Regions from separate parts of the Roseateles amylovorans genome, predicted to be linked through region 1. Evidence: riboswitches for the same ligand, from Rfam matches in the RefSeq annotation. Region 1 holds a riboswitch; each other region holds the start of a gene.
What was found. Region 1 has a riboswitch for cobalamin ahead of N4261_RS03990 (energy-coupling factor ABC transporter permease). Riboswitches for the same ligand answer to the same signal wherever they lie in the genome.
Positions count from the first base shown of each region.

Region 2: it holds a riboswitch for cobalamin, as region 1 does, so the genes downstream of both, N4261_RS12975 (TonB-dependent receptor domain-containing protein) here and N4261_RS03990 (energy-coupling factor ABC transporter permease) in region 1, are expected to answer to the same signal.
Region 3: it holds a riboswitch for cobalamin, as region 1 does, so the genes downstream of both, N4261_RS20985 (TonB-dependent receptor plug domain-containing protein) here and N4261_RS03990 (energy-coupling factor ABC transporter permease) in region 1, are expected to answer to the same signal.

Region 1 covers NZ_CP104562.2:897,161-901,957, forward strand. The annotation lists gene cobM (precorrin-4 C(11)-methyltransferase) at 1-654, opposite strand, end outside; gene N4261_RS03975 (energy-coupling factor ABC transporter ATP-binding protein) at 641-1,552, opposite strand; gene cbiQ (cobalt ECF transporter T component CbiQ) at 1,549-2,295, opposite strand; gene N4261_RS03985 (energy-coupling factor ABC transporter substrate-binding protein) at 2,285-2,671, opposite strand; gene N4261_RS03990 (energy-coupling factor ABC transporter permease) at 2,668-3,348, opposite strand; cobalamin riboswitch at 3,478-3,684, opposite strand; gene proV (glycine betaine/L-proline ABC transporter ATP-binding protein ProV) at 4,203-4,797, shown strand, end outside.
Region 2 covers NZ_CP104562.2:3,093,297-3,098,093, reverse strand. The annotation lists gene N4261_RS12990 (cbb3-type cytochrome c oxidase subunit I) at 1-114, shown strand, start outside; gene N4261_RS12985 (EF-hand domain-containing protein) at 227-517, shown strand; gene N4261_RS12980 (HU family DNA-binding protein) at 775-1,050, opposite strand; cobalamin riboswitch at 1,510-1,756, shown strand; gene N4261_RS12975 (TonB-dependent receptor domain-containing protein) at 1,837-3,708, shown strand; gene N4261_RS12970 (phosphohydrolase) at 3,775-4,428, opposite strand; gene N4261_RS12965 (S8 family serine peptidase) at 4,604-4,797, opposite strand, start outside.
Region 3 covers NZ_CP104562.2:5,072,722-5,077,518, forward strand. The annotation lists gene N4261_RS20965 (ribose-phosphate pyrophosphokinase) at 1-898, shown strand, start outside; gene N4261_RS20970 (50S ribosomal protein L25/general stress protein Ctc) at 1,014-1,631, shown strand; partial or broken gene pth (aminoacyl-tRNA hydrolase) at 1,737-2,360, shown strand; gene N4261_RS20980 (hypothetical protein) at 2,515-3,171, shown strand; cobalamin riboswitch at 3,213-3,555, shown strand; gene N4261_RS20985 (TonB-dependent receptor plug domain-containing protein) at 3,626-4,797, shown strand, end outside.

The DNA of each region.
Region 1 (4,797 bases):
GCGCTGCTTGATGTCGGCCAGCGTGCCGCGGATGATTTGTTCCTCACCGGGCCAGCTCGCCTTGTGCACCACCAGCATCGGCGCATCCTCCGGCCAGCCGGCCTGGCGCAGCGCCGCCTCCACCTTGTGCAGCAGGGTGATGGACAGGAAGATGCAGATCGTGGTGCGGTGTGCCGCCAGGGCGGTCAGATCCTCGCCCTCCGGCATCGGCGTGCGGCCCTCGACGCGGGTGAGGATCACCGTCTGGGTGACCTCCGGCAGCGTCATCGACTCTCCCGCAGCGGCCATCGAAGCCATTGCGGAGGACACGCCCGGCACCACGCGCCACGGCACGCCGGCCGCATCCAGCGGACGGGCCATTTCAATCAGCGCGCCATACAGCGCCGGGTCGCCGGTCTGCAGCCGCACCACGGTCTCGTGCTGTTGTGCGCGGGTGATCAGCCAATCGGTCATCTCTTCCAAGGTCATGTCCTTGGAGTCGCGGATGTCGCAGCCCGGCGGCGCATACGCGGTGGCCGCGCGATCGACCAGCGAGCCGGCGAACAGCACCGCGCCGGCCTGGGACAGCAGCTTCTGTCCCTTCACGGTGATCAGCTCCGGATCGCCCGGACCGGCCCCGACGAACCAGATGGTGCCGGGATCATGCAGCGTCATGACAGGGTCTCTCGTGAGGATGAGGGTGAATGTGAGGATGCGGTTGAGCCTGCGGTTGAGGCGTCAACCCGTTCCGCAGTTGGTCGAGCAGGCGTGGCATCGACCGCGGCACCGGCGTGGCCGGCAGCACGCCGCGTCGCACCAGTTCCTGATGCACGGCGATGACCTCCGGTGGCGATTGACCGGCGTCCAGCCAGGCTTGCGGCTGCGCCATCAGTCGATCCGCCGACTCGGACAGGCGGCAGCGGCCGGCGACCATCAGATGCAGCTCATCCGCCCAGTCCGCCGCAAAGGCAGCATCGTGGGTGGAGATCAACACGGTGACGCCGTGCCGAGCCACCAGATCGTCCAGCAGCTGTTGCAGGTCGCGCTGCATCGGTGCGTCCAGGCCGGCCATCGGCTCATCCAGCACCAGCAGCTGCGGCTGCATCGCCAGCACGCCGGCCAGGCAGACGCGCTTCTTCTGACCGAAGCTCAGGTGATGCACCGGCGATCGCGCATGAGCGCGCATGCCGACCGCGTCCAGCGCTGCCGCCACCCGGGTGCGGACATCGTGCTCGCCCAGGCCCAGGTTGAGCGGGCCGAAGGAGACGTCCTCTTCCACATGCGCGGAGAACAGCTGGCGGTCCGGGTTCTGGAACACCAGGCCGACCTGCTGCCGCAGCGCGCGCAGCCCGGCGCGGTCATAGGCCACCGGATGGCCTTGCCAGTGCAGATGACCGGAGGTCGGCCGCAGCAGCCCGTTGAGGTGCTGCATCAACGTCGTCTTGCCGGCGCCATTCGCACCCAGCAGCGCATTGCGGCTGCCGGCGCGCAGGCGGAGGTGGCAATCGTCCAGGCCGGGTGTGCCATCTGGATAGCGGTAGCTGGCGGACACCAGTTCGATCAAGGTGGTCATGCCCAGCGTCCCCAGGCGGCGAGCAGGATCAGTCCGATGGCTGCCGCGGCGGCGACGGCTCCTTCACGCCGTCCGTTCGGATGCGCGGCGTGAAGGAACCGCAGCGTGCCGTCGAAGTTCCTGGCATCGGCGGCGGCCTGCAGCGCGCTTGCACGCATCCAGCACTGCACCGCCATCTGGCTGATCAGCTGTGCGGTGGATCGGAGTGATTGCAGGCGGCCCGCATGGCCCAGTCGCGCACGTTGTGCGGTCAGACCGTCGGACCAGGCGTCCCCCAGCACCGACTGCATGCGGTAGGTCACGGCCATCAGGTCCGCCAGCACCGCCGGGCATCGCAGGCGACGCAGCAGGGCGAGCAGATCGCCCAGCGGCGTGGTGAGCACCAGCCACAGCAGCGCAGCGCACAGCGCCATCGCGCGGGTGGCAATCATCAGCACCTGGGGCAGCATCTCGGTGGCCAGCCGCCAGGTGGGCGCGCCCGGCGACGGGTTCACGGTCACCAGCATCGTCAGGCAGGACAGCATCAGGAAGCCCATCGGCGCCATGGCCACGCGCAGATAGTCGCGCAGCGGAATGCGTGCTCCCGCCACGGTGACGGTGGCCACGAGCGCCGCCAAGCCCGCCGCCATCCACGGCGACGGTGCCAGCCAGGCAGCCGCCATGGCACCGCCGGCGAAGATCGCCTTGGCCGATGGGGCCACCGCGCGCCAAGGGCTGGCATACGCCAGCCGCTCAATGATCACTGCGGTCTGCCCGTGTGTCGTTCGACGACGGCGCTGGCACGGCATGCGCGTCGGGCGGCGTCGCGTCCTTGGGGGCCATCGCCGCACGGGCTTTCGACACACCGAGCCAATAGCCGATCACGCCGGCGCCCAAGGCCGCCTGCAAGGCAAACAGCAACGATGCGATCTCGCCACTGGACGGTTCCAGCACCGGGCTGAACCACGGCTGGTAATCCGGTGCGATTTGGGTGATGGCCTGCTGCGCGCGGGCATCGGCGCCTTGGAACAGCTCGCCCGGTGCGCCGGAGGCATCCGGGGGGGGCGATCCCACCCAGATCAGCGGCAGGGCGGTCAGCAGGACCACGGCGGTCAGCAGCAGCCAGGTGCGGCGGCTCATGGCGTGGTCCTCCGCGGATGGGCCAGCACCGGCATCAGGCGGAGTTCGTTCGCATTGAACTGCGCCATCGCATTGACCACGAGCACCGTCAGCAGCCCTTCGGTGATGGCCAGCGGCACCTGGGTGAACGCGAAGATGCCGCCGAATTTCTCGAACGACAGCAGCACGCCGCCCACCGGATCCGGGAAGGCCAGCGCCAGTTGCACGGAGGTCGTCACATAGGTGGACAAATCGCCCAGGCAGGCTGCGAGGAACACCGCCATGCTGCGCGTCAGACCCAGTGCGCAGCCCAGGCGGAACACGCCATAGGCGACGAAGGGACCGACGATGGCCATTGAGAACACGTTCGCGCCCAGCGTGGTCAGGCCGCCATGCGCGAGCAGCAGCGCCTGGAACAGCAGCACCACGAAGCCGACCGGCACCATGGCCGCAGGACCGAACAGCAAGGCGCCCAGACCGACGCCGGTCGGATGCGAGCAACTGCCGGTCACCGACGGCAGTTTGAGTGCGGACAGCAGGAACGCAAAGGCGGCGCTGACGCCCAAGAGCATGCGTTGCTCCGGATGCGACCGCAGGGTGCGGCTCACCGAGTGCAGGCCCCAGGCCAGAAAGGGCGCGGACGCTGCCGTCCATGCCAGCGCATGCGTGAAAGGCAGGAAGCCCTCCATGATGTGCATTCGATACCTCCCGTCGAATGGTTGAACTCACCACCAATCGACAGGGCTATTGACGCGACATCAGCACGGAGACGGCCAGGAGCTGGCCACGCGGCGCCGACAGCGGCTTCCCTCGCCCCGGGGAATGGTGCTGACACTCGCCATCGGGCCGGTATTCTGGCTCGCCATCGTCCTTCCCTGCGCCTTCCCGTGACGGATCACAGTGGCTGGTTGCAGGGTCGTCTGGCTTACAGCAGCGGGGGCTGCACCGGAATGGCTGTGGATCACAGCGTCACCGGTTTCCCGTTTAACGTTTCGTCCGGCAGGACGGAACGCACCCAAGGCGGAGCGCATGTTAACCGCATCGAGGTGGGGTGGTGGCGGCCTCGTTGGGCGTCATGCGCCCGTTCGGGTTGACCCCAGGCCCGCATGGCGATTAAGGTGTCGCCTCTCTCGCCGATCAAGACGCCATGAGACGGTGTGTCACACCGACCCTTGATCGCCCTCGCACTACTCGCTGATCGTTCGAATCACGTCGCGGTGCAGGTCTCACGCCGCCGGGCTTGTCTCTACATCCCCGGCATCTCCGGCCGGTTCGCCCGGCCCCATTGCCACGCCAGGCTCGTCCAGGCGGCGCCCCTCGACCAGGCCCGCCGTCTGTGAATGAAGTCGCCGGCGGGGACTGGTCTCGTCCTCTCGTCGTCAGTGCCCGCCTGCAGCCCCTTCGGCCTGCCGAGGCCTGTCGCATGCGCCGCTCGTCGGACCTCGCATGCCGGCCTTCGGTCCGCCGCATCGGTTCCTGGCGTGATCCTCGCCTGTCGCGCCACTGAGCCGACGGCGAGACCGTCATCGCTGCACGCAAAGGAGCTCCGCACATGGCCAAAGGCATTCTCATCGACCACGTCTTCAAGGTCTTCGGCGACCGGCCCGACGACGCCCTGGCGCTCGTGCGCCAGGGCGTGAGCAAGCAGGAGATCCTGGCGCGCACCGGTCAATCGATCGGCGTGTTCGATGCCAGCTTCGAGATCCAGCCCGGCGAGATCTTCGTGATCATGGGCCTGTCGGGTTCCGGCAAGTCCACCCTGGTCCGTCTGCTCAACCGGCTGATCGAGCCCAGCGCGGGCCGCATCGTGATCGATGGCCATGACATCAACACCCACAGCGATGCCGCACTACGTGCCCTGCGCCGCAAGGACATCAGCATGGTGTTCCAGTCCTTCGCCCTCATGCCGCACATGACAGTGCGCGAGAACACCGCCTTCGGCCTGGAACTCGCGGGCGCCGGCAAGCACGACCGCCTTCGACTGGCCGACGAGGCCCTAGCCCAGGTGGGGCTCACCGGATGGGGCGACAGCTATCCGGACGAACTCTCCGGTGGCATGCAGCAGCGCGTCGGCTTGGCGCGCGCGCTGGCGGCGGACCCGTCGGTGCTGCTGATGGACGAGGCCTTTTCCGCGCTGGACCCGATCG
Region 2 (4,797 bases), 2.2 Mb from region 1:
CACGGCATGCTGCGCCCGCGCCAGCATGCGACCCGGGAAGCGGTCTGCCTGCTGTGGGGCTGGATCTGCGTGCAGGGGGTGCTGGTGCTGTGGTGGCCGCTGATGGCGGCGTGAGCTTGCTTCCGCAACTTTGCCAACCCCACGCCATCGGTTGACAAATCTTTTCAGCGACGACGCGGTTGGTGCCCTAGCCTACGGGCATCGCAACCCTCCCTGAGACCGATCCATGACATCCGTTCTGACTTCCCTCGGTGTCGCACTCGTCACTGCGCTCGCCATGACCGCCGCCGCCCCCGCCCATGCGCAAGACAGCAAGGCGGCGAAGGCGGCCCAGCAACTGGACGCGCGTTTTGCCGCAGCCGACAAGGACCACGACGGCAAGCTCACCAAGGCGGAAGCCGAGGCCGGCATGCCCCGCGTGGCCAAACGGTTCGACGAGATCGACACCACCAAGTCCGGTGCCGTCACGCTGCAACAGATCAAGGCCTATGGTGCGGAGCACATGAAGAAGAAGTGACCCCGAAGCGGGGCATTGCCCCGTGGCGCCACCGCGCGACACAGTGCCCGTTCAGAACCGTCGGGCAGCGACCGCTGCCGAAGGTGGTCGTGGTCGTAGTCGTGGTGGCTTGGGTGGCGGTCATGTCCATGACCGAGGCCCATGAAAAAACGCCCGGCGCTTCGCAGCGTCGGGCGTTTTTTTCATTGCTGGAGCGGGCGACACCGGCTGCGCTCGCCGCAGGGCGAGGCGCCGGGCGCCGCTCGACCGCAAGCGGCTTACTTGTTCACCGCATCCTTCAGCGCCTTGCCGGCGGTGAACTTGGCGGCCTTGGACGCCGGGATTTCCAGCACTTCGCCGGTGGCCGGGTTCTTGCCGGTGCGGGCAGCGCGATCGCCGACCTTGAAGGTGCCGAAGCCCACCAGGGCGATCGAATCGCCGGCGGCCAGCGCCTCGGTGATGGTCTCCAGGGTCGCGTCCAGGGTGGAGGCGGCCACTGCGCGGGTCACGCCGCTCTTGGTGGCGATGCTTTCGATCAGTTCACTTTTGTTCATCAGATTTCCATCTAGGTATCAGGATCCCGTTGCCGGGGGTCGCGATTATGGGGCCGGACCGCAGAGGGCCCGGTTTCGAGGTGCGACGGCGCCAGCGTTCCGAAGAGCGGCTGTCGCGCCGGGCAGCGTCCGCGGCTTGGCAAGTCCGAGGCCCGGTGCCCTGAAGCACAGGCCGCAGGACAGGCATTGTCAGACCTGTCGTCCCCGGATCGATCGGGCCGGAGCCGGAACCGATCCGGGGCAGCGTCCGCCAGGCGCCCGGGCCCCGAACTGTAGACGCTCCGCGCCGCCCGAGGGCGTTCCCCGCCTGCTTCCGGTGCTGTCGGCCGGGCGCGACCCGCACAGCCGTGCCGTTTCCAGCGCTTGCGGCGTCCGTCCCCAATGGCCTTGAGCGCCTTGAAGTGCTAGGCAACCCGGCCGACAGGGCTGGCAAGCCCGCACGGGCGCCTCGGCGAACCCGATATGATCCGCGCCGTTGGTGCTCGCGCCCGGCCCTCCGCCGGCGCAGTTCAACGGGAATCAGGAAGGGTCGCGCCAGGCATGGCCTCGACCCCCACCTGAGCTGCCCCCGCAACGGTAAGCGGAAGGCGGGTGATGTGCGTCATCGCCTGCGGCACGTGTCTGAGACCACTGGACGATCCGTCCGGGAAGGCAACACGGGTTCATCTTCCGACAGCCCGGATACCGGCCAACAGGCGGACCGCCCGCGCCTTGGCGCGGCCAGGTCCTTGTCGCATGCGGCCGCGGGGAAGCGGCCGTCCTGCCGTTTGATGTACCGCCGTACCCATGTCCTCCTTCCATCTTCGCGCCACCGCGAACGCTGCCCTGCTCGTCCTGATCACGGCCCCTGCCCTGCCCACTGCCTTCGCGCAGACCCGCATCGATCCGGTGGTGGTCACCGGCACGCGTGAAGCGCAACCCCTGCGCGACGCCATCGCCGACGTGGTGCTGATCGACACCGCCACCCTGCGCGACAGCGGCACCGCCAGCCTGGCCGATGTGCTGCAGCGCTACGCCGGTGTCCAGTTGCTGCGCAACGGCGGACCCGGCCAGACGACCGGCTATTTCGTGCGTGGCGCCAGCAGCAACAGCACCGTGGTGTTGATCGACGGGGTTCGGGTCGGCTCGGCCACGCTGGGGCAGACCGCGCTGGAGGCGATGAGCCTGTCGCAGATCGACCGCATCGAAGTGCTGCGCGGTCCGGCGTCCGGCCTGTACGGCGCCGATGCGGTCGGCGGCGTGATCCAGGTCTTCACCAGGAAGGGCCAGGGCGCGTTCAATGTCACGGGCTATGCCGCCGTCGGCGAGGACCGCTCCCGTGAAGGCAGCTTCGGCCTCAGCGGCGCACAAGGCGGCTTCGACTATGCGGCCGGACTCAGTCGCGAGACCAGCCACGGCCGGACCGCCATCCGACCCAACGACCAGTTCGGCAACTACAACCCGGACAAGGACGGTTATGGCCGCACCGTCGGCAGCGCGCGCCTGGGCTTCACACCGGCCGAAGGCCACCATGTGGGTGTCTCCTTCATCCAGAGCAAACTGAATGCGCAGTACGACGGTGCCGATTACCGGCCGGACTTTAGCGTGGATCCGTCGGCGGACTTCCGCAACCGCCTGACCACGCGCACGGTCACCGCCGACTACCGGGGCCAGTTGTCGCTGCTCTGGACCACGCAGCTGCAAGTGGCCAAGAGCACCGACGATCTGTCCTCCGGCGGCCAACTCGTCGACCGTTTCAAGACCGATCGCGACCAGATCAGCTGGCAGAACACGCTGCGCTTCGCGCCGGGCCAGCAACTGCTGCTCGCCTATGAACACCTGCGCGAGAAGGCGCAGAGCACCGTCTACCTTGCCAATGACAAGCGCACCAACAATGCGGTCTTCGCCGGCTACACCGGCCAGTTCGGCGCCGCGGGCGTGGAGGCCAGCCTGCGCAGCGACGACAACTCGATCTACGGTGGCAACACCACCGGCAGCCTGGGCGCCAGCTATGCCCTGTCCAGCACGCTGAAGCTGCGTGCCGTGGCCGGCACCACCTTCCGCGCGCCCACCTTCAATGACCTGGACTATCCCGGCTACGGCGTGCGCAGCCTGCAGCCCGAGGAAGGCCGCAGCGTCGAGCTGGGTCTGAACTGGCAGTCCGGCAACAGCAGCGCCGGCGCGACGGTCTACCGCAACAAGGTGCGCAACCTGATCGGCACCGAGAACGACCCGACCCGCTGCCCACCCGGCTATGACTTCGGCTGCGCCACCAACACCTCACGCGCCACGCTCGAAGGCGTGACGCTGACCGGTGCGCATCGCCTCGGCAACCTGAGCCTGCGTGCCACGGTCGACTTCCTGGATGCGAAGAACGACGACTCCGGCAGCCGGCTGATCCGCCGTGCCGCGCACCAGGAGAGCATCTCGGCCGATTACGACACCGGCGTGTGGAGCGCGGGCGCCTCGCTGACCGACGTGGGCGCGCGTCCCGACGGCGTCACCCTGGGCGCCTATGCGGTGCTGGACCTGCGCGCCAGCTGGCGCTTCCTGCCGCAGTGGCGTCTGGAGGCCAAGCTGCTGAATGCCGCCGACCGCGACATCCAGCCGGTGCGGGACTACCAGGGCCTGGGCCGTCAGGCCTGGGTGGGCGTGCGCTACGACATGAAGGGCTTCTGATCGAAGCCTGATCGACGTTCGATCGAGGCATGGCGGCGAGCGACGCTCGGCCATGCCCCGCTGCCCTCACCGTCGCGGCTTGCCCTCATCGACGGTGTCCGGCATCAGCCGCAGCAACGCCTGCAGAAAGCGCTGGGCCGCGACGTCCGAGGGCCACGGTTCCCAGGCGGCGCCGCCATACACCGCCTGCAAGGGATCGGTGTCCAGCACCGGATGGGAGATGCCCAGCACCTCCCGCACTTCCGTCACGGACCAGCCGGTGCAATGCACCGCTTCCGAGGCCGCGGCGATGCTGTCCGCGCGCTTGTGCAGCGCGTAGGTCTCGGTCGTCCAGTCCGGCAGTTGGTAGCGCATGGCGATGGCCTGCATCAGCCGATCGCCGACGATCCGGAACGGCTCCCCCAGCACCCGCTTCAACGGCGAGATGCAATCGAAGCCGAGGAAGCCTTCCTCGGCGTCATGCAGCAGTTCGGCCAGTGCGGCCGCGTTGGAGAGCGTCTCCCCCTCGGCCTGCGCCCACTGCTGGCGCAACTGCAGCACCAGCATCGAGTGCTGCGCCACCGACAGTGGCCACGGCCACACCGATTCCCCACCCCAGCGATAAGTCCGCGCCAGGCGCAGCGCCAGGTCGTGGTGCGTCCAGGCCTCAGGCGAGGGATGGATCAGGTCGAGTGCGGCCCCGGAGGGCAGGCGGATCCAGGCGCGGGTACGGTCGCTCATCCGGGACGTCCAAGGCGGGAGGGATGGAAGGACCTGCCAGTGTGCACGGGAAATCGTCCGTCCCTGGGCCATCGAACCAGAGGATTTGCGAAGGCGGCGATCTGCGAAGGCGGCAAGACATCTGCCAGTGCCACCGCCCCCCGACGCCTTGGCACTGGCAACGCCGCTTCACCGCTCACTTCAGGCGCACATGCGCGGCCCAGTACACGGTCTGTCCGCCGGTCGGCACGTTGTAGCCGCGCACCCGCACCTTCCACTGTCCGGACGGGACGGCCCCGGCCGCCCGCACCCGCTCGAACACGCTCGGAATCGAGACGCTGGAGCCCCGCACGACGCCAGACGGATCGATCAGGCTCAGGTCCACATCGT
Region 3 (4,797 bases), 2.1 Mb from region 1:
GCATCTGGGCCTCGAGCTCGGCAAGGCCGTGGTGGGACGTTTCTCTGACGGCGAAGTCACTGTCGAGATCCAGCAAAACGTTCGCGCTCGCGACGTTTTCGTGATCCAGCCGACCTGTGCGCCGACCAACGAGAACCTGATGGAGCTGCTCATCATGGTCGATGCGCTCAAGCGCGCCAGCGCGCGCCGCATCACCGCCGTGATTCCCTACTTCGGGTATGCACGCCAGGACCGTCGTCCTCGCAGCACCCGCGTGCCCATCTCGGCCAAGGTCGTGGCCAACCTGCTGGAAACCGTCGGCGTCGAGCGCGTGCTCACGATGGACCTGCACGCCGACCAGATCCAGGGCTTCTTCGACATTCCCGTCGACAACATCTACGCCTCCCCCGTCCTGCTGTCCGACCTCAAGTCGCGCAACTACACCGACCTGGTGGTGGTGAGCCCCGACGTCGGCGGCGTGGTCCGTGCCCGCGCACTGGCCAAGCAACTGGGCTGCGACCTCGCGATCATCGACAAGCGCCGCCCTGCGGCCAACGTCAGCGAAGTCATGCACGTCATCGGCGAGATCGATGGCCGCAACTGCGTGATCATGGACGACATGATCGACACCGCCGGCACGCTGGTGAAGGCGGCCGAAGTCCTGAAGGACCGCGGCGCCAAGCGCGTTTTCGCCTACTGCACCCATCCGATCCTCTCCGGCCCCGCCATCGAGCGCATTGCCGGATCGCAGCTCGATGAGGTCGTGATCAGCAACACCATTCCGCTGTCGGAAGCCGCCAAGGCCTGCGGCAAGATCCGTCAGCTGTCGGTGGCCTTCCTGTTCGCCGAGACGATCCGTCGCATCTCGGACGGCGAGTCGGTCACCTCGCTGTTCAGCGAACAGAACATGAACTTCTGATCGCCATTGCATCGGCCGCTGTTCGCAAGGACAGCGGCCTTTCAACGAAGGCGCCTGGTCGCGGGGCCTTCACACCGAAACGCCATGGGGGCGTTTCGTCACATTGGAGTCAACTATGAAATTCGTCGCTTTTGAGCGCAAGCTGCAGGGGACCGGAGCGAGCCGCCGCCTGCGTAACGCTGGCAAGGTGCCCGGTATCGTTTACGGTGCCGGCGAGCCCGCCAGCATCGAGCTGGATCACAACGCGCTGTTCCACGCCATGAAGAAGGAAGCTTTCCACAGCTCGATTCTGGACATGGAACTGAACGGCACCAACACGCAAGTGCTGCTGCGTGACTACCAGATGCACCCGTACAAGCAGCAAGTGCTGCACGTGGACTTCCAGCGCGTGGACGCCACCACCAAGATCACCAAGAAGGTGCCGCTGCACTTCGTCGGTGAAGCCGAGTCGCCGGCCGTCAAGACCGACAAGGGCACCGTCAACCACGTGATCACCCAAGTGGAAATCACCTGCCTGGCCCAACAGCTGCCCGAGTTCATCGAAGTGGACCTGAGCAACCTGACCATGGGTCACTCGGTGCATGTGAACGACCTGAAGGTGGCCGATCACATCAAGATCGTCACCCATGGCAAGCCGAACCCGGTGGTCGCCACCCCGGTGCCGGCCGCTGTGGAAGAGATCATCGTCGCCGCCGCTCCGGCGCCCGACGCTGGCAAGAAGAAGAAGAAGTAATTCTTCGACGGTTCGGACACCCCCTTTCGCAGGGAGTGTCCCCCGAAGGAAGGCCCCGCTCAGCGGGGCCTTTTTTCTTGCGCGCTCACTCGATAATCCCGCTCCATGATTCGACTTTTTGTTGGCCTGGGCAACCCCGGCACCGAATACGAAGACACCCGCCACAACGCCGGTTTCTGGTGGATCGACACGCTCGCACGCAGCCTGGGCGCCTCGCTGCAGGCGAACCGCAACTACCACGGCCTGGTGGCCCGGGTGAACCACGCGCCCGGTGCGGACGGTCCCATCTGGCTGCTGCAGCCCATGACCTACATGAATCTGTCGGGCAAGTCGGTGGCGGCGCTGGCACGCTTCTTCAAGATTGCGCCCGAAGAGATCCTGGCCATCCACGACGAGCTCGACCTCTCGCCCGGTGAGATGAAGTTCAAGCAAGGCGGCGGCAACGGCGGCCACAACGGCTTGAAGGACATGCAGGCCCAACTCGGCTCGGCCAATTTCTGGCGGCTGCGACTGGGCATCGGCCACCCGGGCCACAAGGCGGAAGTGGCCAACTATGTGCTGCGCAAGCCGCCGCTGGCCGATCGTCAAGCGGTGGAGGATTGCATCGCCAAGTCCATGGAGGCGGTCCAGTTGATGCTCAAGGGCGACATGGACAAGGCGCTGACCAAGATCCACGCCAAGCCGCCGAGGCCCAAGCCCCCTCGCCCCGCTGCGCCTGTGGAGGGCAAGCCCACTTCGGCCGGTGTGTCGACTGGTACGTCGGTGAGTGCGCCGCTCGGTGCGCCCGCCGGTGAATCAAGCGGCACACCGCCAGCGCCCTCGGCTGCGGTCGCCGGCCCTCCCTCGGCGACCGGCAACGGCCGCTCTGACACCTGAGGCCCCCATGCACCGCCAGCGACCCGCCCTGCTCTTTCGGACGATCTCGCTCGGTGTTCTGGTGGGGCTGCTGGTGATGACGGATGCGGCGGTCTCGGCCACCGCGGACGAGCTGATGGAGACGCCGCCCTCCGCCGCGCCAGCGGCACGAACAAAGCCGCCCGCCCGCGCCACCTCCGGCCTCACCACCTACTTTCGATGCGGCCCGCAGGGTCAGGACTTGCGTGACACGCCGTGCCCGGCCGAGGCCGCCGGCCGCGCCGTCCCACTGCCGGAGGACCGGGTCACGCCCGACCAACGCCAAGCGGCCCAGCGCCGTGCGACCAGCGAAGCACGCGACGCCGAACAATTGCGGCGCCAGCGCGCGGAATTCGAAGCGCGACGATCGGCATCGCCCAGCGCCATCCGCGATGGGATCGCCGCACCGTCTGCCATGGCATCTGCCGCCGGCAAGGCGCTGCCCAAGCCAAAAGATCCCAAAAAGCGCCCACCGAAGGATCCCAAGCCCCCCAAGCCGAAGGATCCCCAACCGAAAGATCCCACGCCCACAGATCCCACGCCCAAGCCCAAGGACCCGAACAGCCCAGCATCGCCCCTGAAGCCGCCCAAGCTTCCCAAGCCGTCACCGCCCCCGCGGCCGGTGCTCTCCGGTCCCGACGCTTGACGCGAGCGGCATCTGCGGACCCCACCCCCGCTAGAATGCGCCTCGTTGGTGCTCGTGCAGGCATTGCGCCTGTGCAGTTAAACGGGAATCAGGAAGCCGACGTCTCGTCGATTCGTCAGCCAACCTGAGCTGTCCCCGCAACGGTAAGTGGTCGCTGGCCACGATCCGACGCCTCCATCCCTGTCTGTGTGCCGCATGGACATCACCTGCCCGCTTCCGCTGGATGGACGCGCAGCCGTGATGCCCCGGCCTGACACACACGGTATGGCGACCTCGGCATCGAGCCGGCAATGCCTGTCCCCACGTCCACTGGCGCTCGCGCGCTGGGAAGGACACAGGCATCGCGCCACCAGCCCGGATACCGGCCAACAGGAGACACGCCATCACCCGATGCCGTGTCGTGTCACAGGTGCCTGCGGGGAAGCTGGCGCCTGGATCGTCGTTGGCTTTCCTCATGATCTCCCCTGTCTCGCGCATCCGGCCTCGCGCCCGATCGCTGCTCGTCCACACGCCGTCGGCGCTGGCCTCGGCCGTCCTGACCACCTCGCTCTTCCTTGGCACCGGGTCGATCGCCCTGGCCGCCATCTCGTCGGAGGCCACCGGCACACGCCCGCTGGGCCAGCTGGATGAGGTCACCGTCACCGGCACCCGCAGCCCGATGCGTCTGGCCGACGTGCTGGGCGACCTCACGGTCCTCAACCGCGCGGACATCGAACGCCAGGGCTACGGCAATGTCGCCGACCTGCTGCGCAACCGTGCGGGCGTGGAGATGACCCGCAACGGTGGTCCCGGCACCAACACCTCGCTGTTCGTGCGGGGCGCGGAATCCCGCCACACCATCGTGCTGATCGACGGCGTGCGCGTGGAGTCGCAATCCACCGGCGGCGCCGACTGGCAGAACCTGCCGCTCTCGCAGATCGAGCGCGTGGAAGTGCTCAAGGGCCCGGCCAGCGCGCTCTACGGCTCCGACGCCATCGGCGGCGTGGTGCAGATCTTCACCCGCAAGGGCAGCGGCCGCACCCAGTTGGACATGGGCGTGGGCGCCGGCAACCTGGGTCAGGTGAAGGCCGACATCGGGGTCTCCGGTGGCGACCGCCGCTTCGATTACGCGGCCTCGCTCAGCGGCGATCGAGGCACCGGCTTCAACGGCTTCACCAATGCCAAGAGCACCAGCTACCAACCGGACAAGGACGGCTGGCGCAACTACAGCGCCAGCCTGCGCCTGGGCGGTCAGATCGCGGCCGGGCATCGGCTGGAAGTGGTCGGCCTGAAGAGCCGCACCGACAGCGGCTACGACGCCGGCAAGAACGCCGACGACCGCACCCTGACCACCAGCGAAGCCGCACGCGCGGGCTGGAGCGGCCAGTGGTCCCCGGCGCTGTCGACCCAGCTCGATGTGGCCGAATCGCGCCAGACGCTGGAGACCAAGCCCTCGTCGCCCTATCTGAGCAAGACCCGCATCCGAACCGCGACGCTGCAGGGCTTCTACAAGCTCGACGAGCGCCACCAGATCAATGCGCTGGTCGAGCGCCGCGAAGACCGTCTGGACAACACCGCCCTGGTGCCGGCGGGCAGCGATGAGCGGCACGATGACGCCATCGGACTGAGCTACCTGCTGAGCGCGGG